2 linked regions of the Aureispira sp. CCB-E genome follow. The protein of the gene in region 2 interacts with the protein of the main gene of each other region in a pairwise test. Links are inferred from orthologs where the notes say so. Each region holds a gene or a part of one and is shown on either strand. Other genes may lie near its edges. The genes, in order: ung and QP953_RS10855.

What was found.
Region 1: the proteins of QP953_RS10855 (region 2) and ung interact in binary tests that used the Escherichia coli proteins (3 or more experiments, as listed by UniProt). The link is inferred for Aureispira sp. CCB-E from one-to-one orthologs.

Annotation. Positions count from the first base shown.
Region 1 is NZ_CP133671.1:5,813,257-5,829,388, forward strand. The notes cover bases 4,870-7,770. They hold ung (uracil-DNA glycosylase), read right to left. Parts: upstream 6,716-7,770; coding sequence 6,023-6,715; downstream 4,870-6,022. Other genes in these bases: QP953_RS22735 (OmpH family outer membrane protein), read right to left, coding at 4,870-5,362; QP953_RS22745 (tetratricopeptide repeat protein), read right to left, coding at 7,020-7,770. In the rest of the region: QP953_RS22715 (response regulator), read left to right, coding at 1-1,790; QP953_RS22720 (OmpH family outer membrane protein), read right to left, coding at 1,848-2,366; QP953_RS22725 (FAD-binding oxidoreductase), read left to right, coding at 2,691-4,187; QP953_RS22730 (OmpH family outer membrane protein), read right to left, coding at 4,327-4,848; more of QP953_RS22735, read right to left, coding at 4,850-4,869; more of QP953_RS22745, read right to left, coding at 7,771-8,777; QP953_RS22750 (1-acyl-sn-glycerol-3-phosphate acyltransferase), read left to right, coding at 9,537-11,255; QP953_RS22755 (hypothetical protein), read left to right, coding at 11,258-11,893; QP953_RS22760 (hypothetical protein), read left to right, coding at 12,172-13,119; QP953_RS22765 (hypothetical protein), read left to right, coding at 13,253-14,191; tRNA (5-methylaminomethyl-2-thiouridine)(34)-methyltransferase MnmD, read left to right, coding at 14,426-15,088; QP953_RS22775 (hypothetical protein), read right to left, coding at 15,118-15,561; QP953_RS22780 (GyrI-like domain-containing protein), read left to right, coding at 15,589-16,132. UniProt on the Escherichia coli protein: Excises uracil residues from the DNA which can arise as a result of misincorporation of dUMP residues by DNA polymerase or due to deamination of cytosine.
Region 2 is NZ_CP133671.1:2,867,706-2,883,822, forward strand. Bases 6,253-9,138 are described here. They hold QP953_RS10855 (nucleoside-diphosphate kinase), read left to right. Parts: upstream 6,253-7,428; coding sequence 7,429-7,848; downstream 7,849-9,138. Other genes in these bases: QP953_RS10850 (tetratricopeptide repeat protein), read left to right, coding at 6,253-7,204; QP953_RS10860 (VCBS repeat-containing protein), read left to right, coding at 8,057-9,138. Outside these bases: QP953_RS10825 (hypothetical protein), read right to left, coding at 1-691; RIP metalloprotease RseP, read left to right, coding at 1,143-2,483; QP953_RS10835 (carboxypeptidase-like regulatory domain-containing protein), read left to right, coding at 2,674-3,360; mqnB (futalosine hydrolase), read right to left, coding at 3,437-4,111; QP953_RS10845 (AAA family ATPase), read left to right, coding at 4,615-5,949; more of QP953_RS10850, read left to right, coding at 5,951-6,252; more of QP953_RS10860, read left to right, coding at 9,139-11,428; QP953_RS10865 (alpha/beta hydrolase), read left to right, coding at 11,440-12,375; QP953_RS10870 (hypothetical protein), read left to right, coding at 12,388-12,831; QP953_RS10875 (DUF1415 domain-containing protein), read left to right, coding at 12,865-13,419; bacillithiol biosynthesis cysteine-adding enzyme BshC, read left to right, coding at 13,583-15,172; QP953_RS10885 (hypothetical protein), read left to right, coding at 15,324-16,117. UniProt on the Escherichia coli protein: Major role in the synthesis of nucleoside triphosphates other than ATP. The ATP gamma phosphate is transferred to the NDP beta phosphate via a ping-pong mechanism, using a phosphorylated active-site intermediate.

The sequences.
Region 1 (16,132 bases), 2.9 Mb from region 2 along the record:
TTATGATTGTAATGCCACCTCGTCATCGTTGGATTGGTATTACATTGTCGTTAATTACATTAGGAACCTTTATCTTCATACAGAAAGTACATCCTAACATCTTTCCTACAAAACCAAGCCCTCAAAGTTTGACAGATGCAATGACAGTTACCACAGTCCTTACTACCTTATTGATAGGGCAAATCATTCATATCCTCAAAAGTCGCTTTGAATTAGATCGGAAAATTTTGCAGCAAAAAAACAAAGAACTCAAACAAGCCACGCAAGCAAAGTCACAATTTCTTGCCAATATGAGTCATGAAATTCGAACCCCCATGAATGGCGTTATTGGTATGACAGATTTACTCAATGATACGGAGCTAACAATGGAGCAAGAAGAGTTGCTTAATGCTATCAAAATCAGCGGTGAACGGCTGCTTATTATTATTAATGAAATTTTAGATTTTTCAAAAATTGAATCGGGACAAAATCAGTTATTGCAAGAGCCTTTTTCACTAATCGAATGTATCGAAGAAGCGTTGGAAATTAATGCGCCAAAAGCGATTGACAAAAAATTAGAACTAAACTATTGGGTAGAGCCTAATGTTCCTTTTTATATCTTGGGCGATCACGGAAAACTTAGTCAAATTTTAATTAATTTGATTGGCAATGCCATTAAGTTCACTAATAAAGGTGAAATTTTGGTTACTATAAAAAAAATTGCCTCAACCAACCATCATATCGACTTAATGTTTAGTGTTAAAGACACAGGAATTGGGATTTCGAAAGAAAGTCAACTCGAACTGTTTGATGCGTTCACACAAGTAGATAATTCCAACCAACGAAAATATGGTGGGACAGGTTTAGGACTAGCTATCAGCAAGTTTTTGGCAGAAATGATGGGCGGTCAAATTTGGGTGGAAAGTGAAGAAGGACAAGGTTCGACGTTTTCTTTTACCATCAATGTTCCTCGATTAGAAGAAGTCCCGCCTCTTGATCAAGTTAGTATTCGAACTCTAAGAGACAAAAAAATACTAGTTGTTGATGATCACGAAACCAACCGTTGGGTGATCAAACGCCTGCTAACAAAGTGGGGAATAACAGCCTATGTGGTAGATTCTGCCGCTGCTGCAATGGAAGTTTTTAAAACAAAAAAGGATTTGGATTTAGCTATATTAGACGCTTATATGCCTGAAAAAGATGGCATTCAATTGGCACAAGAACTCAAAAAAAACAAAGCTCCTTTTCCTCTAATTTTGTTTAGTTCTGGTAATAAACCAAATTTTAAAAACTTCAATAAATTATTTGTCTCGTTTATCCGAAAACCTTTAAAGCAACATCATTTATTACAAACGCTCACCGATATATTTTCAAAATCTGAGGATCAAGCCACTCGGAAAAAGGCAACAATTTTCAACACTTTACTTGGTAAGCAAATTCCATTAAAAATATTGATTGTCGAAGATGATTTTATCAACCAAAAGGTTATCGGTAAAGTTCTAATAAAGTTAGGATATAAAGCAGATATCAGCAGCAATGGCTTAGAGGCACTTGAAAAACTTAAAAATACCACCTATGACTTAATTTTTATGGATATTCAAATGCCTGAAATGGATGGCTACGAAACGACCCAATCAATTAGAAATAACTCCAGTCTTAACCATTCTCAACTTATTATTATTGCTATGACAGCCAATGCTATGCAAGAAGATCGCGACAAATGTTTGAGCATTGGAATGAATGATTACATCAGCAAGCCTGTTATTGCTCAAGAAATAGAACAGATCATTCGAAAATGGAAAGAGGTTTAAGCCTCCCCCTAAACAACAATTATATTTAGGGGGCAAATGCCGTATAGCAATCTCTAATTACCAACTAATTCCCAAGACTGTCTTTACTTTTTCAGTTGCATCAATTCCTCCTTTCGAGTACAACAACATCTGCTTATCTAGTATATACGTATAGTTATTTTTTTCCGCTACCTTGGCAACTGCTTCATTAAATTCCTTATAAATTGGTTCTATTAATGTTGCTTCTTTTTCCATCAATTTTCGATCTGAATTTTGAGCATCTTCTTGCAATTCGAGTCTCATTTTTTGCAATTTAGCTTCTGCTTCTTGTTGTTGCCTAGGAGTCATCAACCCTTTTTTTATAGAATCCATTACTTCAGCATAATACGCTTCCATATCTTGCTGTTTTTTGTTGAATAGCTTTTGCAACTGTTGCCCATAAGCTTCAACTTCTGACTTTGCTTTTTTATAAGCCTCCATTTCGGGAACAATTTTCTCTGTTTCGACAAAAGCAATTGTTTGAGCAACACTTTTGGGTGCCCAATGGAAGCATAAAATAAGGGTAAAAAAAGCAATTAAAATTTTACTATTTTTCATTGTGATGTCTTTTTTGATAGAATCATATAGCATTTATATTGATCCTTTATTTTGATTTAATAAGCGTAAAAATAAAGGCTATTTTGACAATATTATGGCCCTTAACAATACCCTAATATTAGTTCTATACTTTTTAACAAAATTTAACCCTAAGGCAGCTTCAAAGGCAATAAAAACAACTAATAATCAATTACTATAGGCAATTACTCCGTAAAATTACGGACATCTAAATCATGGTAATCCCGTATTTACTTTCTCTTCAATAAGGCTGACTTTTGTCATTGTTTAACATCATTTCCCAAAACATACAATTGTCCCAATACTATGTCTCATCAAATACCTTTTTGTGAAGAAAAAAAAATAAAAAGTTACAGCGGTTATCATGAAATTTATGCCAAAATATTTAAGCCTAAGCATGTAGAGGAACTACAAAAATTGGTCAAGTATTTTTATAAGAACAACATCAGCTACTCGATTATGGGTACAGGTTTATCCTTTAACAATGCATTTCAGCATCAACATATTATTTGTTGCAAAAAGCTCAATCAACTACACTTAGACCTAGAAAACAATCGAATTCTAGCACAGCCTGGTGTTACATGGGGGCAAGTCATGAAGACCATCGTCCCAAAAGGCTATGTTCCCCCTGTTGTTCCTACTGCTAGCAATATAACTGTTGGAGGCAGCTTTTCGTGCGATACCTACTCTAGAATGACGGCGACATACGGCAAAGAAATTAACCAAATAATCTCCTTCAAAATTATCATTCCTAATGGAGACATTCTATACGCAAGCCGCTCAGAAAATGAAGACTTATTCTATGGTGCTATTACAGGAATGGGAACAATAGGAATTGTTATTGAAATAGAAGAACGTGTGGTGTATGTTGGAAAAAATCCTGCTTTTTGCTCAATTGTAAGAAGGTTTGACCGAACGAAAGGAGTTCGCTTCTTAAACCCTAAAATGAATTTTGACCAGCGAGAAGAAGAAGACTGGAAAGGCTCTTGTGCTGTATTTTATCATAAAAAAGGAAATTTGTGTACCTTATTAGCCAAACACAACTGGATAGATACAACAGCCCGTAATCCAACTTTGGTACACCAAATTAAAAACCCTTCTCGTGTTATAGGGGACTTTTTGATGCATTTCTTTCCAAAAATTGCGGAATTATCTTGGGATTATTACTACAAGATAATTGGCAAATCAGCCAATGAAGAAGCTATTTTTATTGATTCTCCTTATGAAGCATCTTTTGTTATGGAAACCAATACATTTAGCAAAGCAATTGCTAGAAAATTAAATATAAAACTCAATATGTTGCAGGTGACCTATGCTATTCCTTGTTCAACGAATTCTGAAACGGATCGATTGAAGTACGAAGCATTTGTTCAAAATTGTATGCATCTCCTAAAAACACATCAACTCCATACTGTTATGGTAGATGGAGCCCATGTTCCTCCTAGCAAAACGGGTTTATTTTCATCTTCCAACTCCAATCAAAAAAGCTACTTATTTACCATGACCTTTGAAGGGCTTGCTTTGCGTGATTACGACACGGTAAGAAAAACGCTAGAAAAGATTAGTAGTATTTGCTATCATGAATATCAAGGTAAAATACACCTTACTAAGAATGTAATTTGCCCCAAAAATATTCTCAAAAAAATGTATGCAGAGGCAATAGAACAACTACTTGTATTAAAAGAAAAGTATGACCCTAAACATTTGCTTCAAAATAATCTACTCAATGAATTATTTGACTTACAAACATTACCAACTAATCCATCTCCAAACACAACAACACTATTAGAACAATCCTATTAGAATGAATGGCTACTAATCTTGTGTAGCTCCTTAGAAAAAGAAATAACCACATTCTGCTAAGAGCAAGATGTGGTTATCTTATAAATAGGATTAATCCGTTTAATTACCAATACAATAAATAGCAATTTTTTATTAGGATTTACAACCCTAATTCTTTTTTCAATTTTTGGGTAGCATCAATTCCGCCACCATACGCCATTAGAGTCTTTTTATCTAAGACATAAGCATATCCATTTTTTTTGGCAACACTAGCAATTCCTTGTTCGAATTTTTCATACATTGGTTTCGATAAGTTTTTTTCTTTTGCTAGTAATTGACGGTCTGCTTCCAAAGTATTTTTATCCAAGTCTTCCTGCATTTTTTGCAGCTTCACCTCTGCATCTTGCTGCTGTTTAGGAGTTAACGCCCCAACTTTTACTTGTTCGATGATATCTGTATAATATTTGGCAATGGCTTTTTTCTCTGCATCCAATTGTTTGACCAATTGCTTTTGGAATGTTTCCAAAGCAACTTGAGTACTTTTATATTCTGGCATTGCTTTAATGACTTCATCAGTATCAATATAAGCAATTGGTCCTTGTGCTTGCACAACAAAAGTTACCCCAAAAAACAACACATTCATCCACAAGATATGGGCTAATAAATTAGAATATTTATTCATCTTATTTACCTAAGCTTTTAATGACATCTGCTGTTAAATCTTTGTCATCCGCAGCAAAGATCAAAGTAGCACCATCTGGAGCAGTAAAAACAAAATCGTATTTTCTATCTTTTGCAATCTTTTGGATCGCATTATAGACTTTTTCTTGAATTGGTTTTACCAAGCTTTGACGTTTTTTAAACAACTCCCCTTCTGGTCCAAAGCGTGCTTTTTGCAAGCTACGCACTGCTTTCTCCTTATTCACAATTTCATCTTGTTTGGTTTTACGCATTTCATCGCTTAACAAAGGCTCACGAGTTTGGTATTCGCGATACATTGTTTCTATTTGATCGTATTCCTTTGCGATTTCTTGTCTCCAACGCTCTGCCTGTTGTTCCAATTCTCTCTGTGCTGTTTCGTATTCAGGAACAGAACTCATAATTTTTTCCATATCAACATAAGCAACCTTTGAATATTGAGCTTGTGTAGACAAACCAAACATCAGCAAAATCACTAGCAATGATAATTGTTTCATAAAAGTATTTTATTTAGATTAAAAAAGTTGTTCGAAAATTCATTACTCCATTTAAAAATCTTATTAAACTGATTATCAGCAAGATGCCTTTTATTGATTTTTATGTTAAAATACTAATAATCAATCTAATACAAGATGTTTTTTTTTATATTTTTCGTAGAACCCAAACTAAGCTTGCCGAGTAGGCTTGTGCTAGTAGCACAAAAGCCCAAGGTCATAAGCGCAGCGAAGTTAACTAAAAGCAAAGCGCTCACGAAGTACCACGCAGTAGCAGCGAAGCTAATCAACGGAGTATTAAAAATTTATAATAAGAACTAACTGTCGGTCAGAATTAGCTCATAGTATTTTCAAGCGTTTTTTGGTGCTTACCCTCTCAAAACCAAAATTCCATTTATAGGTTTAGGTTTGAGTCCTCCCTCCTTATACCTAACAAGATTGTTGCCAAGTTTATAATAAAAAACAAAAGGAATACGCAAAGTTGGGGCTTTTTTATCAGATGGAGTATGCTTTTAACATAAGTTTAAAAAAAATACTCTATTTCTCCCCCACTTGGCAATTGTACCAATCATTGATAATAACGCTTCATAGCTAATTGAGACACCAAAAGAAAAACTAAAAGAGACTAGTGTATAGACAAAACACAATCATACTATCTAATCACTATTCAACAGGCAAAATCCAGTCAATAGGTGTTTTTCCCTGTTTTTCTAAATAGGCATTCGCTTGAGAAAAATGCTGGTTGCCTAAAAAAGCTGGTCCCGCCAATGGCGAGGGATGTGCAGCCTCCAAAATCAAATGTTTTTCAGCATCAACTAAAGCAGCTTTCTTTTTAGCAAAATTTCCCCAAAGCATAAAAACCACACCATCTCGCTCGTCAGAGATTTTTTTAATAACCGCATCGGTAAAGTTTGCCCAACCAATTTTTTGGTGCGAACCTGCTTTTTTATGCTCTACTGTCAAGAAAGCGTTCAATAGAAAGACCCCCTGATCTGCCCATGTCTCTAAATTCCCATGCTTGGGCTTTTCAAAACCAGGCACATCCTCCAACAATTCTTTGTATACATTTCGCAAAGATGGTGGAATTTTAGCTGTTTTAGGAACAGAAAAAGATAAGCCATGTGCTTGCCCAGGACCATGATAAGGATCTTGCCCTAAAATAACAACCTTTACTTCTGGCAAGGGCACTTTATTAAAGGCATTAAAAATCAAATTTCCAGGAGGATAAATTGTTTTGCCTTCAGCATTTGCGTTTTTTAAGAAACTTTTAATTTGAGCAAAGTAGTCTTTTTGAAACTCTTCAGATAATGCCTCTTTCCAAGTTGCTTCTATTTTCACATCCTTTATTGCAGCCATATTTTAGGTGATTTTTTAAGTAATTTAATAGGTTGCTAATATATGTTTTTTTGAGTCACAATGCAAGTTCAACACGCCATCTTTAGCAATCGTAAATTGTGCATTATGTTCATCTATGTCAAGACAAAAAGTCAAATAGGCTAAACATCTAGTTTCAGCCAATTTTTTGTCTTTTGATATTTTGTCAACTATGAGCAACTATTATAAATAAAAAACAGGGAAGTCACATTAAGTGCAACTTCCCTATCTACGGTTATGGTTTTGATAAATATTAAATCTACCAACCTTTTATTCTATAGTGGTTTTACGTCAACAATTGATCAAATAACAAAGCTTTAAATTCATCACTCATCAAATCCAAGTCGCCATTTTGGGCTAGTTTTTTCAACTCTGCTTCTACTTTTTGAGGCAAATTACTAGTATCAACAGCTTCCAAGTATAAGTCAACATCTGCTTCTTCGTCTCCAAATCCTTTTAGGGACAAATATTGCCCGTCAATACTCAATGTAAATTCGCGTTCAAAAGTCCCATTTAATGGAATTCCATTAATAATCACTGTTTTAGTCCCTTCGTTTTTAATTTTGTACAACATACGAATGGTCTCTTGTCCAGGATTAAGCATAAGTAGTCCTTTGTAATCCAATCCCAAACAAATATTTTCCAACAACCCCATAATTTGCTTTTCCATTTTGGCTGGTATCTTTGCAAACATTGGATTCTTAGAACTAGTCGTTTTTATATTGACCTTCCAGAATTTGTTGAAAGTAGGTTTAAGAACTGATGATAGTTTATTTGCTTTAAAAACGCCTTCCATTTCGTCCAATAAGGTGTGTTCTTTTTCTTTTAATTCCACACTCAAAAATGGCGTACAGTATTTTTCAATACACTCCTCGGCTTCCAGATGAAAAATATCGCTAGCTTTGCGCCAAGACCTAAAAGCAGCTTCTAAATCTCCTTTTGCTTGGTACATTTTTCCCATGCTAAAATGCCCTTCTGCATTGATTTCTTCATCATCCATTTCTAACAATCCTTGAAAAGCAGCAGCTGCGGCATCCCAATTTTCTGCTTGGGTATAGATAATTCCTTTTTTATTGTACAACATCCACTTGTCGTCTAAGACAATATCCAATCCTAAATCCAAGTAAGTAATGGCCGCATCTACAGAACCTTCCTTCACACGAGCTTCAGCTATCCCAATATAGGAATCAATCAATTTGGCATCCAAATCAATCACACGACTAAAATCTTCTATAGCACCTGCAGAATTGCCTTGATGCAAGCGAGCCCAAGCTCTTCCTAAAATAGAATTTAGTGCTGCCAAATCGCCATAAATTTCTTTTTCGATGGCATGGGTGTAAGCAATTTCTGCCATTTTATGCTTCTCCTGTTCTGCATAAAATTCTCCTTGGCTCTTGTAGCGATTGGCATCCTCTGGGTCTTGACCAATCCAAGCCTTAAAGGCCTCTTCAGTTGCTTTGGCATCACCGCTCATATTGTGCAAATTAATTTTTTGCAACCATAGCTCTCTATCATCAGGATTTTTCTCTAGTGCTTTAGAAAGATCCTCCAATGCTTCTGAGTAATTTCCCAGACTCGTGTGCACAATAGCCCTAACTTTATAAGCTACATCATAATCAGGTGCCGCTTCCAAAGCTTTATCTAAGTAACCTAAGGCACCTTTAAAATCGTTTTCATTGCTAGCGTAAACCCCCATAGCAACCAAAGTGTCTACATGGTCATCGTGTACTTCTAAGATGCTTTTATAAATTTGTTTTGCTTTTTCTTCTTCTCCTAACTTTGCATGCATCAAAGCCAATCGTGCTTTGTAATCAGGATTATCAGAAGCTTTTTCTATTGCTTGTTGATAATACTCAATAGCATCATCAATATCTCCTTGCAAAAACATGGCTTCACCAACATAATAATAACCGAATGCTTCTTCGGGGAAAGCTTCGATTGCTTCATCTGCTAAATCTTCTGCCTCTTCATAATCTCCATCTTCTAGGGCATCCAAGATGTCTTCCAGTAGTTCTTCTCTCTCAATGAGCTCCTTTTCTGTCATAAGTATTAAATTCGTATCGTGAGTGTTTTCTAAATCAAATTATGTGTCTGTTTTATGACGTTGTAATGAAATCCGATTTGATTTTAAGCTAAATAAACTCTCTCCTCGCCCAAACAAACCTTAAGTAGCTAATAATCAATAAAATAAAAACCACTCCTTTTGCCTCTTTTAAAAGAAAAAAATTCAACAAAACATTCGCTGTCCATGAGGTCAAACAAATAGACTCATTACCCTTGTAAGTTATGTAATAGTTTTTAGATAAAAAAATCTAAATTAAATTTATTCTATATGGAGCCTCCTCCAATTTTGCACAATCACATTAGCTGTTTCTTTATACGTTTCAACTTTAGACAGACCAGCCAAAACAAAAGCACATAAAAAACTAATTATCAATACACTGAAATCAAATATCAATTTAAAAGATACGTATTTTAACTACAAAAGATAAAAGATAGATTTTAAATCTTTTTATAGAATTGTGCTTCTTTTTAAAACAACTTTATCTTTGCTTGTACAAGATTAATTAAATAGATGCTGCTACAATATAAAAGTAATCACTAATTTTGTGTAAGTTAGCTAAGGACGGTTACAATACATTAATACCTCCTAACATTTGCTGGATATTTAATAGAAAGATAAACTACAATTAACAAAACGTTGCATAGTTTGCGTATTCCAGCATCTTTATTACAAAAGCAATGCAGTAGTCATTCGCCCTATATCAAGAATGTTTACTACGCTCAGGAATTATAAAATTTTATGGCAGAAGAAACCGAAGAAGTAATCGAATTAAAAAAAGTACCTGTTGACTTGCAACCTGTCAATTATCCTATGCCAATGGTAGAGGAAATGACGAGTTGGCCGATTCATAAACTCAGCCAAGAGAGAGAAGAGTTTATGAAATATGCTTCTGAATTTACAACTCAGCTGATCATCAACAAAAAAAGAAAGGAAAGTATGAGCGAAGCCATTGCCAAAGTACTCTACTTGGAACGGATGCGCATCGTTAACGAACCTTGGAAAGTAGATCCGCCTGATGAGATGGATTTTTGGAATGACATTCGAAAAAAATTGCTTCGAAAGTCCTTAGATCAAACAGAAGCTGATGTCAAGGAATACAACCATCGTTTGTTAAGAAGAATTACAGAACGTTATTTGCGAGAAATCATGAGCAACTTCAAGATTTCTACTTACAAAATGGCTCAAAAATTTTTGCCCAAATTATTTAGTACCATTTTAAATGCGTCTAGTATTTTTCGTTCTAAAAAAAGACTCCAAGACAAACTCCAAATTGTTGGTGATGTAGAGACCATTCGTGCCTTGGTTCCTCAGGGGACAATTGTTTTGGTTCCAACACATTTTAGCAATTTAGATTCTATTTTGGTAGGTTGGGCAGCCGATCAAATTGGGCTCTCTGCATTTACTTATGGCGCAGGAATTAATTTATACAATAAAATTTTAGGTTATATTTTTCCTAGACTGGGTGCTTATGGTCTAGATCGCCGCAAAAAGAATGACTTTTACTTAGAAACCCTAAAAGCATACTCGCAGCTCAATATGGAGCGTAGAGTACATTCTATTTTCTTTCCTGGAGGCACTCGTTCTCGCTCTGGAGCATTAGAAGACAAATTAAAAATGGGCTTGCTTGGAACAGCTATTGATGCTCAAGGCAACTTATTTCAAAGCAAAGCCGACAACAAAATCTTTATTGTTCCTGTTGTATTAAATTACCATTGTGTTTTAGAAGCCAAAAATCTAATCAATTCACATTTAGAGCGTACGGGCAAAGAATTATATCTGATCGAGAAAAAAGCGTTTGGTGGAGCTTATAATTTCTTAAAGTTTTTCTGGAAATTTTTCTCTTCTACTTCTGAAATTGTCGTTAACTTTGGGCAACCAATGGATGTTTTGGGAAATTTTGTCAACAAAAATGGACAAAGTTTAGACAAACGTGGCAATATTGTTGACTTGGAAGGCTACTTTATTTCAGGAGGAATCATTCAGAACGATCAACAACGCAATGCTCAATACACTAAAATGCTTGCCAAACAAATTGTCAAGCGTTATTCTAGAGAGAATGTTGTTTTGAGCAGCCATTTGGTGGCGCATACTGCTTTTAATATCTTTATGAAAAAGTACCCTAGTTTGGATTTATATGGTATATTAAGGCTTCCTAAAGAAGATAGAGTAATTGCATTGGAAGTATTTCAAAAAAATATTGAATTGCTTCGAAATCGCCTTTTAGAATTAAATCTAGCTGGCAAAGTTCGCTTGTCGAATGTTGTTAAAAATGGAAGTGTCCAAGAATTAATCAAGCATGGAATTGATAATATTGGCATTTTTCACGTGCAGAAAGCACTCTTTATTGATAAAAAACAACAGATCAAAAGTGAAAATCTTAACCTTTTGCTTTACTACCATAATCGCCTATTGGGGTATCATTTATCAGAACACATTGAAGTAACTAACATAAAGTAATAATGAGAACACTACTATTTTATCTATTCATTTTCACTTTTTTAACAGCTTGTTCTAACGAAGAAGACAAGGCATGGGAATTGGCTTTAAGTCAAAATTCAAGTGCTGCTTTAGATTCTTTTTTATTAGTCTATCCTGATAGTAAATATGCTGCCGATGTTGCAACGCACAAGGAGGAATTTGCTTGGTATGCTGCCAAACAAAAACATACGGTTTATAATTACAAAAAATATGCTGCGGATTATCCTAATGGCAAATACAAGGATCAAGTTCCAACATTGATTGATTCGATCAGTTCTGACAATATTAGTTTAGAAGAATTGACGAAGAGTACCTTTATTGGTAAAATTGACTATGGCAATCGCGAAACCGAAGTCATTGCTTTTAGTTTTGCTGAAATCAATAAAGATAGTGCGGGCATTCGTTTTATTGCTAAAATAAATACTTCTGATATTCGAAAAATGATTGAAGGTAGAATCGACCCTAATGGGTACTTAATTATGTTTATGGAAAACCCAGACGACAAAATTATGCTTAATATTACGGATGGTAGAGCATATCGAAAAGACAATAAAGTTATGTTAGAATCTACCAACATCAACCAATATTGGAACCTGATAAAATACAATGAAGAATAAGTTGTTCGTTTGGATAATATACTTATTTTCATTTTAACTGTAATTCGCTAAAACAACACCAATAGCACTACCCTAACAACACACGATTAAAGGCGTTAAGAATAACTATCGTATTAATAATAGTTGTATGATACCTTTAAAATACTTTGTGAGTGCTTTGTGATGCTGCTAACCAACACAACAATTTTTAACTCAATTCGTTTGTGAGGCAATAATTAGCGAATGACTATTTTATAAACAACTTCACAAAAAACTGATACCATTCAAATTATAATCTTATGAAATTATCTAATGTAGTTCTCCTAGTTGTATTGGTGGGAATATTTTTTAGTTCTTGTAACAATTACCAAGAACAATACGAAGCATTGGTTGAAAAAAATGCTGCGGACCAAAAACGTCTACATGAATTAGAAGAAGAAGATCGATTAGTTCGTGGAGAATATTCTCTTGCTATTGAAACCTTAAATTCTATTGAAGATACCTTAAGAACCATTGCCAATAATGAGAAAGAAATCCAACGCTTGACTCAACAAAAAGAGTTTAGTGGTAACTTATCTCAACGTCAGGCAATTATCGCCAAATTGCAAGCATTAAGAGATGCCAACGAAGCTGCCAAAGATGCTGCAAAGAAAATGCAAAAAAGAATGCGCTCGTACCAAATTGAAAATCAACAGCTCAAAAAAATGATTGCTCAAGCTGAAACGAGAATCATCGAAAAAGAAGAAGATCTAAAAGAAGCTCGGACGATTATTGATGATATGGAACTTGCTTTGGCAAAAATGGAGGGGCAATTGACGGAAAAAAGTGGTCAATTAGATGATGCGTATAAAGATTTGCAAGAACGAAATGCTGCATTGACCGAAACCAATGAAAAATTGGCAACAACTATTGCTGATCTAGAAACAAAAAATGATTTTATCGATGAACAAGCGAAAGCGTATGTTGCTTGTGGCGATAAAAGAGCTTTGCGCAAAGCTGGTATTCTAAGTAAGACTAGTATGAAAAAGTTAACCAAAACGTATCAACAATCTGTCCGTGAAAATGGCGATGAAATTGACTATTTTAACAACGACCAAATTGATTGTGGAGCCGATGGCGAAATTATATATGTCTTGCCTCTTCGCGACGAAAGCTCTTACGAAATACAAGGAGGTGTCCTTGTTGTTAAAAATTCAAAAGTATTCTGGGCTACCGACAAAACAGTTGTTTTGGTAAAAAATAACTAATCATTCGGCTGTCTTAAAAGTGAATTATTCCTTACCTACATTTGCTTTTGGACAACAATTTTCAAATTATAAAATCATCCCATTAGCAGCTATTTCTGCTCCCCTTTAATATCTAACAAGATTAAAAATACTTATGAGACTAACCTTATATATAGGATTCCTATTCTTCACCATTTTAGCAACCAGTTGTGAAGATTATCAATCTAAATTAGCAGAAGCTCAAAAAGAGCAACAGTTGTTAAATCAACAATTAGGAACTTTAGAACAAGAAGAACGCCTTATTAAAGGTGAATATGCGGATGCAATGGAAACATTATCAGCTATTGATCAAACGTTGAGAGAAATGGCGCAACGCAATGAAGAAATGGATAAATTGATCCAACAAAAAGAGTTGGCAAAAGGGACCACCAAAGAACAAGCAATTATGGTGCGTTTGCAGTCACTCAAAAATGCTAATATTGAAGCCGATAAAAAAGCTAGACGTCTCCGTACCAAGGCTAGAGCCTTTAAAGTGGAAAACGCACAACTCAAAAAAATGATTGCTCAGTTAGAAACTCGATTTACAGAAGTAGAGGCCGAAGTCAACAAAACGCAAACGACGATTGGCAACATGCAAGTTGCACTCAATAAATTGGAAACAGAGGTAGCTGCTACCGAATCAAAACTTGCTTCTGCTTATGCCGATTTAAAAATTAAAACGGTTAACCTAGAACGTACTAATGAAGAACTAGAGGCAACACTTAGCGATTTACAGAGTAAAAATGCCTTTATTGAAGAAGATGCCAATGCGTATATTGCTTGTGGCAATAAGAAAATCTTGCGCAGAAATAATATACTGAGACTGTTAAGTGCTAAAACTCTAACACTTGAATATCAATCACAAGTAAAAAAATTGGGCACACAATTCGATTATTTTAATAACCTAGAAATCGACTGTGGCAGTGGAGAAATTCAATACCTACTCCCTACTAGAGATCCCAATTCTTATAAAATTGAAAATGGTATTGTTACTATTTTAGACAAGAAAACATTCTGGGCAACTTCTAAAACAGTTGTTTTAGTCAAAAAATAAGCACTTGACGCACTGGTCGCTGTATAATTTGCAATTCATATATTTGTAATAAAAAGGGGCATTGTTAATCGATTAACAATGCTCTTTTTAAGTAGGTCACTAGAAAAATATAGCTAAAAATAAGATTGATTTGTATAATTTTTTCTGAACGATTACTTCCCATCCAAAATACATCTAATGCGACTTACCTCTTTCATTTTTTGATTTTTTAAATTCATTCATCGTTCTACATCTATGGCGACAATTATAAAAACTGAAGACGGCTCTAACAGTATTCAATCAGCCCAATTTGAGGCTACGTATCATTCCATTCATGGTGCTATTCAAGAAACACAAACCGTCTTTATAGAAGCAGCCCTAAAGCACAAAGCTACAACTCAAAACGAATTGAGCATCTTGGAAATAGGATTCGGAACTGGTCTAAATGCTTTTATGACTTATTTGGAAGCCCTTAAATTAGAGCTCCAAATTCACTATACTGGAGTAGAAGCCTACCCTATTTCAGAAGCAATAGCAAAACAATTAAACTATGCGGAGTTATTAAACGCACAAGACAAAGAACAACAGTTCTTAAATATGCATGCCCAAACCAATGAGTGGCTTGAATGTGCTCCTAACTTCAAATTCTACAAACAAGTTGGTCAATTTGAAGATATAACTGCTCAAAATCAGTTTGATATTATTTACTATGATGCTTTTGCTCCTAGTGTTCAGCCTGAACTATGGGAAACAACTATGCTGACTCAAATGTACCAAGCTCTAAAACCCAAGGGAGTCCTTACCACCTATTGTGCAAAAGGAGTTTTTAAACGTCGTTTGAAAGAAATTGGGTTTGATATAGAAGCAATTCCTGGTCCTATTGGAAAACGTGAAATGACGCGTGCTACCAAAAAGTAAGCCCCACCCCAATTAGAACCCTAGTCTATTTATAACTTTTCTCCGTCCAATAAACGCAAGAGTAACGGTGCTAATTCTTGATAATCTTCTAAGACAATTTCTCGAACTCGTTCGGGGCTATCTTCATCTTGGATTGGTAAAAACTCTGCCAAACTATCAATAATTTCTGTGCTATCTGTTGGAGCATCATAATAACTAACCATTCTAGAAGCAGTAGCGGCAGTCCCCATATAAGGAACATAACCTTCTATAAATTCGTATTCTACCCATATATTTGCAATTCGAACGCTACAATAAAAATCATTAGGGCTAGCAAACTCTTTTTCATAGTCTATGGGCTCCAAGCTTTTAATCGCTTCTAACAAATCCATATTCAACTGATTGACCATCATATAAAGAGCGATATATACATTTTCGCCCTGTCCCGAATCAATCAATGTTTGTATTTTATGCTGAATTTCTTTTTTTGTCATGGTTTTCTCATTAACACGGACTATCTTATGGATACACACACTCCCTACTTTTATCGTTTGGTTCCTGTACTGGATTATATTCGCAGTCATTATAATGAACCTATTGCCATCAAAGAATTGGAACAAATTTCATTCTATTCTTATCGAAGTTTGCAAAGAATTTTCAAATCTTTGTTTGGAGAAACAATTGGAAGTTATCAAAAAAGACTTCGTTTAGAAAATGCTGCTAAGTTACTGCATTATTCTGATAAAAGTATTACAGATATCGCTTTAGAAGTCGGTTATGCTGATTTGCAAGCATTTCGAAAAGCCTTTAAAAAACAATATAACATTGCCCCAAGTTCTAAGCGTCCAGAACTATTACAACTATTGAATCAATATCAACAACAACTCCAATATCCTCAACAAGATATACAAGCATTGGATGCTAAAAAAATACAATTACCTCCTATTCGGGTCGTTTTCAAAACCCATCAAGGAACCTATGACAACCAACAGATTGCGGTAGTTTGGGAAGATTTGTTTCGTACTTACCCCGAATTAACAAGAGCACAAGAATATGGTTTAATAT
Region 2 (16,117 bases):
AAGAAATATTATGCCATGTTCCTTTTTTCTTTTCCCATACCCAAAATCTAATATCATGCTTTTGATATGTGCCGTTTAATGTACGAATAGATCTTCCTACATTGGCCATATCTTGAGCAATTCGACTCAAAGCATCCTCGTCATCAGGAATACTAGTATTGCCTTGTGCTATTAACTCTTTTAAATCATTATAATGGAATTCTATCTCCTCTTGATACCCACCATAACTTTCTTGAGACTGCACTGCCAACAAGACGATAGGATGACCATCTTTGCTATTTAATAACTGATAATGCGATACCCAGTCTTGTTCCCCTGATGTGCCATACCAGCCTCCTTCGAATTGAATGTTGGTAGTAGATGCTTTTCTTAGGTTATAATAATAAGAATAATCGCCATCTTCTACGCCCTCTAAAAACTGTATGGTATCTGCGCGGAGTTGCAGACGAGTTTTGGGAGCTTCTAAAGGAAAGTGGTAACTAAAAAAAGGAAGTTCATTGATGTATTGGGCTAAAGGAGGTAGGGTATTAAATGTTGGTGTTGTCGAGTTAGACGAGGAATCAGAAATTGTTTTAGAATGAAGTGTGGTATTGTTGCTAGGAGCACTATTCTCTTTCATATTTTCCTTGTTTACAGCATTCTGGCAACTGCAAAGAACTAAAATGAGTGCAAAATAAAATAATATTTTCATTGGTTTTGATATTGTGAGGAATCCTATAGGCGTTTAGGAATATTCGATGAAGTTGTTTGGTTGAATAATTGTAACGTGTTGAACATATTCAACTTTCTATCTAAAATACTGTTATTTTTATGTTATTTATAGATTAGTAGTTCGTTGATTTTTTACTTTTTTACCAAAAAGATAAAAAAGCACATTCTTATTAGATTGATAATCAGAATTTTACCATAAAATGTAGTAGGTTTATATCTTATTAATTATCAAACTAATAAAGTTTAGCTTCGCTGCTACTGCGTGGTTTCAACGAACTATTATAGATAGGACAGCAAGGATTTAATCATGAAGCACGACATTGTTAAAAAAAATCTACAAAAGAGCCAATTTCTTTTTGTATTTTCGCAAGCCAAACAAAGAAAACCGCTGTTGGTATAACAAACAGGTAAAATAAAAGAATATAAGAAAAATGGGGTATTTTATTATGGGAATGCAGCTCTTATTGAGCTTGTCAATTTTAGTAACATTACATGAATTTGGGCATTATTGGACCGCCAAGAAATTTGGTATGCGTGTGGAGAAATTTTTCTTGTTTTTTGATGCAGGATTTCATTTGTATAAGAAAAAAATAGGAGAAACAGAGTATGGAATTGGTTGGTTGCCTTTGGGAGGTTATGTGAAAATTTCAGGGATGATTGACGAAAGCATGGATCGAGAGGCTATGGCTCAACCACCTCAACCTTGGGAATTCCGTTCCAAACCAGCTTGGCAACGCTTGATTGTAATGATAGGAGGGGTGACGGTTAATTTTTTGCTAGGGATCTTTTTGTTTGCGATGCTATCGTGGATTTATGGCGATAAGTACTTGCCAGCAGAAAATGCTGTTTATGGAATTGCCGTTTCTGGTTTAGCAGAAGAAATGGGATTGCAAGATGGAGATAAAGTTTTGGCAATCGGAGAGGAGCCTTTTGATAAATTTAATTCGGGAGTTGTGACCGCCAAAATGCTTTTGGATCAAGTTTTTGAACTTACAATAGAACGAAATGGAGAAAAAATGACATTAACAGTGCCTGATAGTACTGTCGTCAAATTGACCAAATATAGCAAGAAAAAAATTCGCTTATTCGAACCAAGGGTGCCTTTTGTGGCAAAACAAATTGCAGGAAAATCGCCAGCAGAAAAAGTAGGGTTTGAACGAGAAGATTCTATTGTAGCACTAAATGGCATACCAACACCTTTTTTTAACGACTTTTTGGCAATAGCATCTGAAGAAAAAGACAAAGATATAACCGTTGATTTTTATCGAAATGGAGAACTTCAAACCAAGACTGTTCATACAACAGAAAATGGAATAATTGGAATAGCTCCTTATGGACCACCTCGATTTTTTGCCTTAGATACAATTCATTATGGTTTCTTTGAGTCTTTTCCTGTCGCTGTCGTCAAAAGTTACGACTTTTTGGCCAATCAAATCAAAGCATTTGGACAGATGTTTACCAATAGAATTAAGGCACAAGATAGCTTAGGAGGATTTATTTCCATCGGTCAAATGTTTCCTCCTTATTGGGATTGGGAATATTTTTGGAGAATGACAGCCATTTTATCGCTAATTTTAGGCTTTATGAATTTGCTGCCAATTCCTGCTTTAGATGGTGGGCATGTACTCTTTTTGCTTTTTGAAATCGTAGCACGTCGACCCGTTAACGAAAAGGTTTTAGAATATGCACAAGTAGTTGGAATTATCTTGCTGCTAGGTTTGTTATTATTTGCAAATGGCTTAGATATTTATGGGATTTTCTTTCCCTCGTAAATTTATTTGTTATTAAAGCGTTAAAAAACCAACTTCAACTACCCAATTAACGTTTAATGAGGTACAGTAAAAGTGGTTTCTAAAGTTAAAATCAAACAATAATAGAGGTTATTATAAACATGTATTTTATGATAATGTCTGTTATCCTTAATTGTAAACAATTACTTATGATTGTTATAATCTAATAAATATGATGACACCAAAATATTTCCTTGCACTAGTTCTTAGTTTTTTTGCCTTGACGACAATGGCGCAAGAAGAATCTGATATTGTTGAAGTATATGGTCTGATTGTGACCAAAGGGCAAGCTGCTCAATATGCTTATGTTCCTTTTGTAACAGTAGCGGTAAAAGGGACAACACGAGGAACATATGCCAATTACGAAGGAATGTACTCTATTGTTGTTAAGAAAGGGCAAACATTATCTTTCTCAGCAGTAGGTTTTGAGGCTAGAGATATTGTTATTCCTGAAGATATCAACGGTATGTATCATAGTTTGACGGTAGAATTAGAACCAGCAGAGATAAATATGGAAGAAGTTACCGTTTTTCCTTGGCCAGATCGCAACAATTTGGCAGCAGAGTTTTTGGCAATGCAACCCAACCGTGCAGGTCAATTAGAAGCTATCGCTAAGGATAATCTAGATAAACAACAACTATTAGCAGTCGCTAATGCAACAGATGCCGATGGTAGAGAAAGTTCTATTCGATACTTGCGCCAACAATCAAGCGACTATTCTTATCAAGGTCAACAAGCGCCACAGTCTATTTTTGATCCAATTGCATGGGGGAAATTCTTTAACCAGTGGAAAAAGAAAAAACGAACGGCTAAGGAAGAACAAATGATTAAGATATTAGAGGGAGAGAACGGAAGATAATAGAGTTTAGTTAGCATGTATTAACATTAACAGGAAAGTCATCGCTTTTATAAATCGGGCGATGACTTTTTGCTTTTTACTCAGAAAATAAATCAATAATTTCTACGGCAACCTTATTCAAGTTGTCAATAGCCAAAGGAATGTTCCAATTATCTTTGTTGCGAGGCTCTACATAATTGGAAACACTACGAACTTGCAAACAATCAATTTGATGTTGTAGGCAAGCATAAAAGATAGCAGCCCCTTCCATAGATTCTAAATCAGCGGTATATTTGCCTTGAATTTTTTTAATACTTTCTAAGGTACCGTGTACTTTGCTGACGGTTATGGCAGTAGCCTGCGGCAAAAACTTGTGTTCTGTGTTAGGGGCATATAGTTTTCCATTAATATAAGGCGGCTCATTCCAGTCCATCAATTGCATTTCGAATAAATCGGTAAAACTTCCATCGGCTTCTTCCACTCCCACATCGGCAAAACGATCGTTAACAATTTGAAATACTTCTCCAATCTTGAAGTTCTTATTAAAAGCACCAGCAATACCTAAATTTAGAACTAAATCAAAATTATGCTGTGCCAATACTGTGGCTAATGCAAAACTTGTGTGAATGGGACCAACTCCTGTCACTAAAATATGAATGTCTATCTTTTGGGAAAAGAAGCGTCTGTTTTCTTTGTTTTTAAAATTACTTTTTAAGTAATCTAATAAAGGGATAATTTCAAATTCTGTAGCACTAGCGACCAATAATTTCATTGTGTTGAATACATTATTTTGTGGTAAAATCGTATTTGTCTGATTATTAATAAAATGTACTTTTGTTGTCTAAAGCTTTAAATGGTTGATAAACAACGGCGAAGCATCCACAACTGAAGGGCATACCACCGCCAACTAAGCTTGCCGAGTAGTGCAAAGGAACTAGCTGTTGATGAGCAAGCCGAGCATAGCGAGCTCACGACCGAAGGGAGTAACAAAGTGAATGACTGCGAAGTATAATAATCAAGACGATTCCTTGAATGATAATTAGAATAAGTTTATGCAAAGCGACATAAAAGTACTATTTTTCCCAATAGTAGACCATTAAATTTTTGGTTTTTCTACGATAAGTTGCTTCAAGATTGTAATAGATAAGAGATCGTACGAAAACGTAAAGGAATGATGCTTTAATCGAAGGCATTGGGTAACATGACAATAGCTGTATTGGATAGTTTTAGTAGCTACTATACAACGGCAGAAAAATATAGAATTAAATAAAACTTATGAACAACACACTTAAAAATTTAAGAGAAGCGGTTGCTTTATCTCCTGACAACGCTATTTTAAGAAAAATGCTAGCTAAAGAATTGATGAATCAAAGCTATTGGTCAGAAGCAGAAATGGAGTTAAAAGTCGTTTTGCGCTTAACGGGAGAAGACCAAGAAGCAAAACTTTGGTTGGCTCAAACCTATTGGGCATTAGATAAAAAGTCAGTTGCGGCAGTTATTGCAGAGGAATTAGAAGAACAAGGTTGCGACACACCTGCATTTACCTTTTTATTGGCACAACTAGCTTTGGAAAATAAGGACTTACCCAAAGCAAAGGCGTACTATGAAAAAGCCATTGATGCTAATTTAGCACTAAAAGATACAGGCTTTGAAGCACAACTTAAAAATACTATTTTGGATAGTGGCATGGCGATGGGAAACACAACGGAATCTTCTGAAGAGGATGCACCTTTTTTTGCCGATATAGAAAAACCTGCTATTTCTTTTGAGCAGGTGGGTGGATTAGAGTCTATTAAGAAAGAGATTGCTTTAAAAATTATCCATCCTTTAAAAAATCCTCAAATATATGAGGCTTATGGTAAAAAAATAGGAGGAGGCGTTTTGTTGTATGGGCCTCCAGGATGTGGAAAGACATTATTGGCAAGGGCGACGGCTGGTGAAATAAATGCTTCTTTTATCAATGTTGGGATTAGTGATATTTTGGATATGTGGGTAGGAAGCAGCGAGCGCAATTTGCATGAAATTTTTCAAAAAGCTAGAGCTAGCAAGCCTTGTGTCTTATTTTTTGATGAGGTAGATGCCTTGGGAGCGAGTCGTTCTAACATGCAAAATTCTTCTAGCCGTTTTATTGTCAATCAATTTCTGGATGAATTGGACGGGATTCGTTATTCCAACGATGGTTTATTAATTCTAGCAGCTACAAATAGCCCTTGGTATTTAGATGCTGCTTTTCGTCGCCCAGGACGTTTTGATCGAATCATTTTTGTGCAACCACCTGATGCACCTGCACGAGAAGCCATCCTAAACTTGTATTTGGAGCAAATCCCTAAGGAGGCAGGAATTAATATCTCTAAATTGGTTAAGCAAACTAAGGATTACTCTGGAGCAGACCTAAAAGCTATTATTGATATTGCTGTAGAAAGTAAATTGGAAGAGTCTCTAATGCAAAATAAAGTTGTTCCCATTACCCAAAAAGACTTGCTAAACGCGATTAAACGCCATCAACCTTCTACCAAAGATTGGTTGGCTACTGCTAAAAATCACGTCTTATATGCCAATCAGAGTGGTCTATATGATGATGTTATGAAATATCTTAACCTGAAAAAATAAAATGATTGATCAAGAACAATTTTTAAACCGTGCTCAATCTTTGATAGATGTCCATCGTTATGAAATGGCTTTGCAAGAGCTGCAAAAAGCGATGGAAATAAATCCCGATAATGGGCATGCTTGGTTGCTAATGCTCATTTGTTATACCAAGATGGGAAAAACTGACAAAGCGATTGATATTGCACGTCAATTGTTAAGTACGTATCCCGAAGAACCATTGATTTATTTTCTTTTGGCATTGAACCTAACGGATGAAGAGGCATTGGTAGAAGCAGAAGAAATTGCCTTGGCAGGACTAAACATAGCGCCTACCTATGTTAATTTACTAGGGTTGTTAGGGCGTATTCATCTAATACGAAAAGATTGGGAAGCAGCTCTTAGATATGCCGATGAAGGCTTGGCAATTGATCCGAGTGAAGTCGATTGTTTGAATATTCGGGTAAAAGCTCTTACACAGTTGGGTCGAAAGGAGGAGTTGAAGGCTTCTATGGAAGATACCTTATCGGCAGAGCCGAATAATCCTTATACGCATAATAATATCGGTTGGTCAAAACTTCAAGCAGGGGATCACGAAGGAGCAAAAGAGCATTTTGCACAAGCATTACGCATTAATCCTAATTTAGATGATGCTAGAATAGGTTTGTTGGAGGCTTTGAAAGCGAAAAATTTTATGTATCGAATTTTCTTGAGTTGGATGTTCTGGATGGCAAACAAGACGGAAGGTTCTCAATGGTTCATAATCATTGGCTTGTATTTTGGCGCACGTTATTTAAGGCAAATATCGGCGCATTATCCCTTTTTGATTCCTGTGGTTGTTTTATTGGCAATCGCTTTCTATATGACATGGGTGATGAATCCTTTATTCAATTTATTTATCAAATTAGATAAAACGGCTCGGTATGCATTAACCCCTGAAGAATCTAGTGGGGCAAATGTTGTTGGTATTGGTGTTGCTGTAGGGCTAACTGCTATTGCTACTTATGCGCTCACAGGTTGGGATGAGGCTTCTTTGATTGCTATTTTTGCTTTGTCAATTGTTATACCGAGTTATATGTATTTTGACTTTAAGGGCACAACGTATGAAATGCATGCGAAAGTCTCTGCCATTGCCTTTTGGGGGATTGGCTCATTAGCATTGCTTGGTGTGCTGTTAGGAATGTCTGGTGCCAATAGTTTATGGACGATCTATTTTCTAGGTTTCTTTGGCTATCAATTTGCTGCTAATTACTGGAATATGAATAATTCAAATCGGTAATATGATTAAAGCAGCGATAGGTCTTAATGTCTTCTTGTCTATATTGCTTTTTTCGATTTATGTTTACTTTGTCATGCCCTTGGTTTTGGGGATTGATTTGTACGGAACTTTGTAGTATTTTTTTTAAAATCCTTGTTATTACTCCACTTATTTTACTACATTTGCGGCAAGCTTAATAAGCAAACAAAAATAAAATTTATAAACTAACAAATAAACGTAGGAAAATGGTTACTAATAGAACGCTAACAATGATTAAACCTGATGCTGTAAAAGCAGGACACATTGGTGGAATTTTGAACCAAATTAATGAAGCTGGTTTTAGAATCGTTGCAATGAAAATGACTCAGTTGACTAAAGCTGGTGCAGAAGCATTTTATGCCGTACATAAGGAAAGACCTTTCTTTGGTGAGTTGGTAGAATTCATGACTTCTGGTCCTATCGTAGCAGCTATTTTAGAAAAAGATAATGCTGTTGAGGATTTCCGTACGTTGATTGGTGCTACTAATCCTGCTGAAGCTGCTGAAGGAACTATCCGTGCAAAATATGCTAAGAGCATTGGTGAGAATGCGGTACACGGTTCTGATTCTGATGAGAATGCTGAAATCGAAGGTAACTTCCACTTTGGTGGTGTTGAGCAATTCTAAATAGAAGCTCGCTAAGAGTTACACATATATTTTTATGAGAGGTGGTCTTGATTTTTTCAAGACCACCTTTTTTTGTACCAAAGCAAAAAATCTACGAAGTATTAATTTACAATATGCGTATATATTTTATCTTTAGTATCGATCAAGTTATCCCCTTGCCTTGTTTGTATTTTCTAATGTGCGATAATTGCTAATAAATGTAAAATATATGAAATACGACTACTATTGTTATGTATTGGTTATAGGAAGCCTATTTTTTACTGCTTGTAATCAAGAACAACCTGATATTGATGCGTTATTAAAAGAAAAGAAAGAAACAGCAGCAACACCCATAGAGTACCTTTTTGAAGAATTGCCAGCTGCTCAAACAGGGATTGATTTTCAGAATACCATTACACAAACTGCTACCATTAATATTTTATCTTGGGAATATCTATTCAATGGAGGTGGCGTAGCTGTGGGCGATCTAAACAATGATGGGTTGCCCGATTTAGTATTGACAGGAAATCAAGTAGATAATAGAATTTACCTTAACAAAGGAGGTTTGAAATTTGAAGATGTTACATCAAAAGCAGAGATCAATGTACAGGATAAACAAGGCAAACCGTCTTGGTATACGGGAGTAACTTTGGCAGATGTCAACAATGATGGTTGGTTGGATATTTATATTTGTCGGTCAGGGATGAAAGATTATTATGCCAAACCCGAAAACTTGCTTTTTATTAATCAAGGAGATTTGACTTTTTCAGAAGAAGGGCAAAAATATGGGGTTAACGATGCTGCTTATTCAACAGGAGCTACTTTTTTTGATTATGACAAAGATGGAGATTTAGATTTGTATGTCAACAATCATTTTGCAGATTTTAATCGAACGACTACTGTGGACAAAGTCCGTAAGAAAATAGAAGAAAATCCCGCCTTATTGGAAGAAAATTCATCGCATTTGTATAAAAATGAAAATGGGACGTATCGAGATGTAACGGCTGAATTGGGGATGCTGAAATATGACTATGGTCTAGGAGTTGTAGCGGCAGATGTTAATAATGATGGTTGGACAGATTTGTATGTTTCTAACGATTATACACAACCTAATGTCCTGTGGATTAATAATCAAGACGGAACATTTACGGATAAAATTAAGGAACAAATGGGACACGTAGCCTATTTTTCAATGGGCTGTGATATTAATGATTTTAACAATGATGGTTTGCCTGATATTGTGGCGGTTGATATGGCAGCCAAGGATCATGTAATGGCAAAAACTTCAATGGCTTCGATGCAACCTGCTTCGTTTAGAAAGCTGACAGAGTTATATGGTTATGTACCACAATATATGTACAACGAATTGCAATTGAATAATGGCAATGGGCAATTTTCGGAGATTGCCAATATGGCGGGAACCGCAAAAACAGAATGGAGCTGGGCACCTTTGTTTGCAGATTTTGACAATGATGGTCTAAAGGATCTCATCATTACCAATGGTTATAAACAAAATGCCTTGGACAATGATTTTAGAATGAAGTTAAGGAATCGAAAAATAGAGTTAAGAGGGCAGCCTATTCCTGAGGCAGAACGTATGAAATGGATTCAACAAATTCCAACATACAAAGCCAAAAATCATTACCTCAGAAATACTGGGGCACTTCAATTTGAGGACATGCGAAATACTTGGATTCAGTCTACGGCTAATTTATCGAATGGAACAGCTTATGCAGATTTGGACCAAGATGGTGACTTAGACTTGGTGACCAACAACATAGATGCACCTGCTTCTATCATCGAAAACAAAACAAAAAATAATGCTTATCTGCAAGTCGTTCTCAAAAGCAAGGAAAACAACTTTGCTGCTTTGCTAAATGCTAAAGTAATTGGCTTTAAAGGCGAAGAAGTGTTTTATCAAGAGTTGACCTTAACAAGAGGTTTTCAGTCTTCTGTAGAGCCTTTGTTGCATTTTGGATTGGGAACTGTTCAAACACTAGATCGACTGGTGGTTCAATGGCAAAATGGCAAACAGCAAACACTGAAGGCAGTTGCTGCCAATCAACGTTTGGAGGTGTATTGGGAAGATGCAACGGAGTCTGTTATGCCATTAATTAAAACAGAAGAATTAACCAACCAAGCCAAGCAATTGGGAATTAATTTTACCTATAAAAAAAGTAGATTTAATGACTTTGAGAAAGAAATTTTACTCCCTCACAAAATGTCTACCTTAGGAGGTGCTATTGCGGTTGGTGATGTTACAGGTGATGGCTTGGCAGATGTTTATATTGGTGGCAATCAAAATCAAGCAGGTCAATTGTTTGTTCAAAAAACTAATGCCACGTTTACTCCCAAAAGCATAAAGGCTTTCAACCAAGATAAATCCTTTGAAGATTTGGGCGCATTGTTTTTTGATGCTGACGGCGATAAGGATTTGGATTTGTATGTTGCTAGTGGTGGTGGTGGTGAAATTGCAGATCAACCAATGTTGTTACAAGATCGTTTGTATTTGAATGAGAATGGAAATTTTGTGCGTCAAAATAATTTTCCAGCGATTGAGTCTAGTACCCAAGCGATTGAAGCATTTGATTACGATCAAGATGGAGATTTGGATTTGTTTGTAGGAGGTCGGAATGAACCAGGTCGTTATCCCAAAGCACCTAAGTCTTACTTTTTAGTGAATGATGGAAAGGGAAATTTTGAAGATCAAATTGGTTCTATTGCAAATGCTCTAGAGTATGTTGGTTTGGTAACAGATGTATTAAGTATTGATTTTAATGAAGATGGTGCCTTGGATTTGGTGGTTTGTGGAGAGTGGTTTTCTGTTTCCTTTTATGAGCAAGTCAATGGTCGATTTCAGAATGTAACGGCAAAAATAGCAGACCCTCTGAAAATGGGATGGTGGCAATCTCTAATGGCTTATGATTATGACCAAGATGGAGATTTAGATATTGTTGCAGGCAATTTAGGAACGAATAATAAATTTCATCCATCCACCCATCAGCCCATGAAAGTATATTTTAGAGATTTTGATCGAAATGGGACAGAGGATATTTATTTAAGTCTTAATAAAGAAGGCAAGGAACTTCCTGTTCGAGGAAGAGAATGTAGTTCGCAACAAATGCCTTTTATTGCTAAGAAATACCCTACTTATGGGCAGTTTGCACAGGCAGAGGTGGGAGATATTTTAGGCGTAACGAACATTGATAGTTCTTTGGTGTACGAAGCTAGGACGTTTGAGCATACTATTTTTATTAATGAGCAGCAACAATTTAAGAAAACCATACATTTGCCTGCTGCTGCTCAAGTTTCTTTGTTGAGGAGTATGGTGTTGTGGGATTGGGATAAAGATGGTCAGAGTGACTTGTTAGGGGTTGGAAATTGGAAAGATACAGAAGTGGAAACGGTTGCTTACGATGCTGGTATTGGAACGGTTTTGTTGGCAAAAAATAAGGCTTTGTATCCTTTACCTGCCAAGGAATCTGGGTGGCGAGTCAAAGGAGAGGCAAGAGCTATTGAATTGCTTCCTTTAGCAAATGGAAAAACAGCGGCTTTAATTAGTAAGTATGGAGAAGGAGTAGAAGCTTATATATTACCATAAATAAAAAAATTATGAGTGATTTAATTAGAAAAAGAACCTCGTCATTTAAAAATCCTGAAGAGGGAAAAGAGAGAATAGAAGGTTGGGTGGCGAAAATGGAAGCATCGAATGGTCGTCCTTATGCTAAAATTTCTGTAGAAACAGAATTAGGGCAAACGCAGGTTTATGGTCTTAATTTGGATGAGAATTATACAGAAAGTATCGTGATTTTTCCTGGATTTAGAACCAGTGCGCTCTTTTGGGACTTTGACAATGGTTTAGACTTATTAAAACGTGAAGCTTTAAAAATTTATCTGATAGAAACCAACGGGCAACCTAATCTGAGTGCTGGACATACACCAGATATTAAAGGAAATGGCTATGGAATTTGGGCAAATAAAGTACTAGAACAACTTGGTATAGAGCGCACCTATATTGCTGGAGCTTCGTTTGGAGGTTTGGTATGTATGAAATTGGCGATAACCAATCCTGAGAAGATAAAGGCAGCTTTTTTATTAAATGCGGGCTGTTTTAGAATGATATCGTTAGGTTTTAAAAATCTATATTATAACTTGCTACCAATTTTGTTTCCTAGCAAAAAAAATATGGACCTATTTTTTGAGCAAATTGTTTTTTGCGGTGACCATCATTGTTTGTCTTCAAACTCGAAAGATTTAATTATGGATTATATGCATTATGTGATTCAATTTTATCAAGATAAAACCCAAAAACCATATCCAATGGGAGCAGAGTTGCGGATTGTTGATACGCCTGTGCATCTTTTGTTTGGTGCCAATGACTATCTATTGCCTTATGAAAAATCGATGGCAAATGCTCAACGTTATCTGAAAAATATTCAGTCTATTAAGGTGTTTCCCAATGTAGGGCATGGCATTGAGACGTATCAACCAGCAATAGAGTATATAAAATTGCAGATTAATAAATCAACAATGCAGCCACTTAGCTAATGTTTATAAACCATGGATATACTAGATGATTATAGAAGTTCTGAAAAAGAAAAACTCAAAGGTTTTGTACCTTATGTTAATTTAAGCAAGGATGAAATTGCAGATGTAATTGCTTTACTGGAAGAGGGAGGGGTGGAATTTAAACTTCAAAAAATAATGGGTTCTACCAACAATACCTTTATTGTACCATTAGCATCTACAGAATTAGACCGTACAAGCGCACTAATTTACATCAAAGAAGCGGACAAATTAACAGTGGATGTGATTTTAGATGCTTACTATATGGGAGCAGGTAAACGGCATTTGGATGCATCAGAAGCCAAAGCAAAAGAATCCCTTCAGTTGAATACAGAAAAAGAGAAACGTGGAAAATGGTTGTTCATCAATGCCGCTATTTTTTTTCTAATCATGTTGGTTTGGATTTTATTCAAACTTTATGAAATGGGGGTATTCTAAAAAAAAGTATGTTTTTAAAGCAAATAGCATCATATGACAAATTATACAGAAGAAGAAATTGTTCAGCAAACCAAAAATTGGGTTGCTAAGGTGGTTGTAGGTTTGAATTTTTGTCCTTTTGCCAAGCGAGAGGTCTTGAGGGATAGTATCCGATACCATGTTTCGAATAAAGACAGTTTAGAAGAAGTTTTAGAGGAATTGGTAAGAGAGTTGAACTACTTGGATAAGAACGTTACTACTGAGACGACCTTACTAATTTATCCTAAATTATTTGAAGATTTTGAATCCTACTTGGATTTAGTAGACATGGGACAATCCTTTTTGGATCAGTTGAATTATGAAGGGATTTATCAACTGGCTAGTTTTCATCCACAATATCAATTTGGGGGGACAACACTGGACGATGCTTCTAATTATACGAACCGCTCTCCTTATCCAACGTTGCATATCATTCGAGAAGAAAGCATCGAAAGAGCCTTAGAGCATTACGAAGCGCCAGAAGAAATTCCCGAACGGAATATTCAAGTAGCAGAAGAAATGGGAGCAAAAGTATTGCAGCAGTTGCTGTTGGATTGTTACCAATTATAATCTTGTCAAGGGGGAGTGTTATTGGCTAGAGGTATAACGCTAGTGATAAATTTTCAAAAATCAATTTTTTGACAACCAAAACTGCCTTCTTCTTGTTGGGGAGGTGAGATGAAAATAATGTAGCACTACAGCTAAGGATTATTATACAAATTTATAACAAACAATGAACATTACAACCTTTGATTTTAAGGATATTCCTCAGTTTTCGGATACAGATAAAGCATATACGTTAGGGGACAAAAATCTTCGACCATTTTATAAGTACGATGTTACTTTGGAAGTATTTGAAGATGTCATAAAGAACAAGAAATTTGAAGCAGAACAACGCAACGTTTTGGTTAAGGAATTAGAGATGCAGTACGAAGATGTGGAAGCTAGTGAAGCGACTTTACAGAATATACAGAGGCTAAAAGCTGCCAATTGTTATACGGTTGTTACCGCACACCAACCCAACTTATTTACAGGTCCCTTGTATAGTATTTATAAGATAATTAGTACGATTAACTTAGCAGAGAAGCTTGCCAAAAAGTATCCTAAACAGCAATTTGTACCCATTTTTTGGACAGGAGGAGAAGACCATGATTTTGAAGAAGTCAATCATTTGAATTTGTTTGGCAATCGTTTGATTTGGGAAGACGAACAAGGCGGTCCAGTAGGAAAATATTCGGTTGATTCTTTGCGGACAGTTTTGGATCAGACGAAAGAAATTTTAGGAGACGGAGCATATGCAAAGGAAGTAGCCGATAAACTAGAAGCGTTTTATGGCAACGCAACACAATATAGCGAGGCGGTAAAGCATTTCTTAAATTGGATTTTTGGGGCGTATGGTTTGGTCATTGTCAATGCCAATACAGCAGGATTCAAACGTCAGATGATCCCCTTATTCAAAGATGAACTACTACACCAACCTTCCAAACCAATTATAGAACAAACCATTCAAGATTTGGAGGCAGCAGGTTATCAACAACAAGCCTATGCCCGAGAAATCAACTTATTTTACCTTTCTCCCAACAAACGTAGCCGAATTGTCAAACAAGGCGATAGTTACGAGGTGTTGGATACGGACATACGTTTTTCGGAGGCAGAAATATTAAAAACATTAAAGGAGCACCCTGAAAACTTTAGCCCCAATGTTGTTTTGCGACCCTTGTTTCAGGAATCTATATTGCCTAATTTAGCCTATATTGGAGGAGGGGGCGAAATTGCTTATTGGTTAGAGCGTAAGACACAGTTTGAGCATTATCAAGTGCCTTTCCCAATGTTGATTCGTCGTTGTTCTGTCTTATGGATTCCGAAAGGTATGACAAAGCTCATGTCAAAACTAAATATCCAAGTAGAGCAATTGTTTGAGGATACCCACCATTTGTTAAAGCAATATGTACTAGACCATACAGAGGAAGAATTATCCTTGCAAGAAGAGTTGGAATCTTTGAATAAAGTTTTTGAATGTATTTTGACCAAAGCAAAACGGGTAGACCCTGCGTTAGAACCAGGTGTTTTGGGGCAGCAGGTTCAGATGCAAAAGGCAGTCGAAAATTTGGAGCAGCGTTTGATTCGTGCAGAAAAGAAAAAGAATGAAACGAGTATGCAGCGCATTCAAAAATTAAAAGATAATTTGTTCCCTAAGAATGGTTTACAAGAACGATACGATAACTTTTTGGCTTTTTACAGTCGATATGGTCGTACTTTTTTAGATACTTTAAAGGCAAATTTGGACGTATTGGACAAAAAGTTTGTCGTAATTGAAGACTAATAAGCACCTGTTTTGGCAATGCTCAAAATATTAACGTTATTTATGGCACAGTTTTCTTAGTAGTTAAGAATTAAAAGCTAACCTGTTTTACTTAATAAGCAATTAGCAATCAATTTCTTGATTTTAAAAACATAATAATCCTGAACGGAATATGATGATAGGCTTGAACAAATATTGTGGCATTTTTTTTAGTATTTTAATAATGGTTATAGGGGGGCAAGTACAGGCGCAAAAATTGCGATTCAATGGACATTATCCTTTGGCAACCCCCAAAAAAGGATCAGAGTCCCAAGCAAAGGCAGAGTACGAAAAAACGGTTACGGCAATGCTAGGTGGCGTACGGTTGATGGCGTTGAATACAACACCTACCAAAAGGGAAGATCCCGAGGCATTTACGAAAGATGATTATAAAGCAATCGTGGCAGAAATGGGAACTTATGCGACAGAACTGTGTGAGGCATTAAAAACAGATTATGCTAATGATTTGAAGAAAATTGAAAAATCCATCAAGTCCAATAAGTTTTCTAGCGCTATATCTAGTTTGGAAAAAATTGGTGCTCAGTCTACAGAAGATGCAGAGACTATCTTTTTTATTTGGAAGGAATATTTGGAGGATAAGAAAAAGGAAGCACCTTGGACGAATCCTGACAACATTCAAATTACACGGGTGTATCGTGCTATGTTGACGTATGTCAGCAAAAATTATGAACGTCCTTTTGGAGCACAAGCAGAACAAGGGGCTATTATTGCCGATGCTGCTCAAGCACTTAGCAACTGTATGGAAAACCCAACTGAGTTGGCTTGGAAGGGAGAGTCCAAAATGAATATGAAAAAGGAGGATGAATTGAGACGTTTGGCTAGTAATGTGTCGTATTATAATTGGAGGTTGCACGACCCTGTTAGTGGGAAGCGTTCTGCACACATTGACCCAGAGGTAGTTGATCA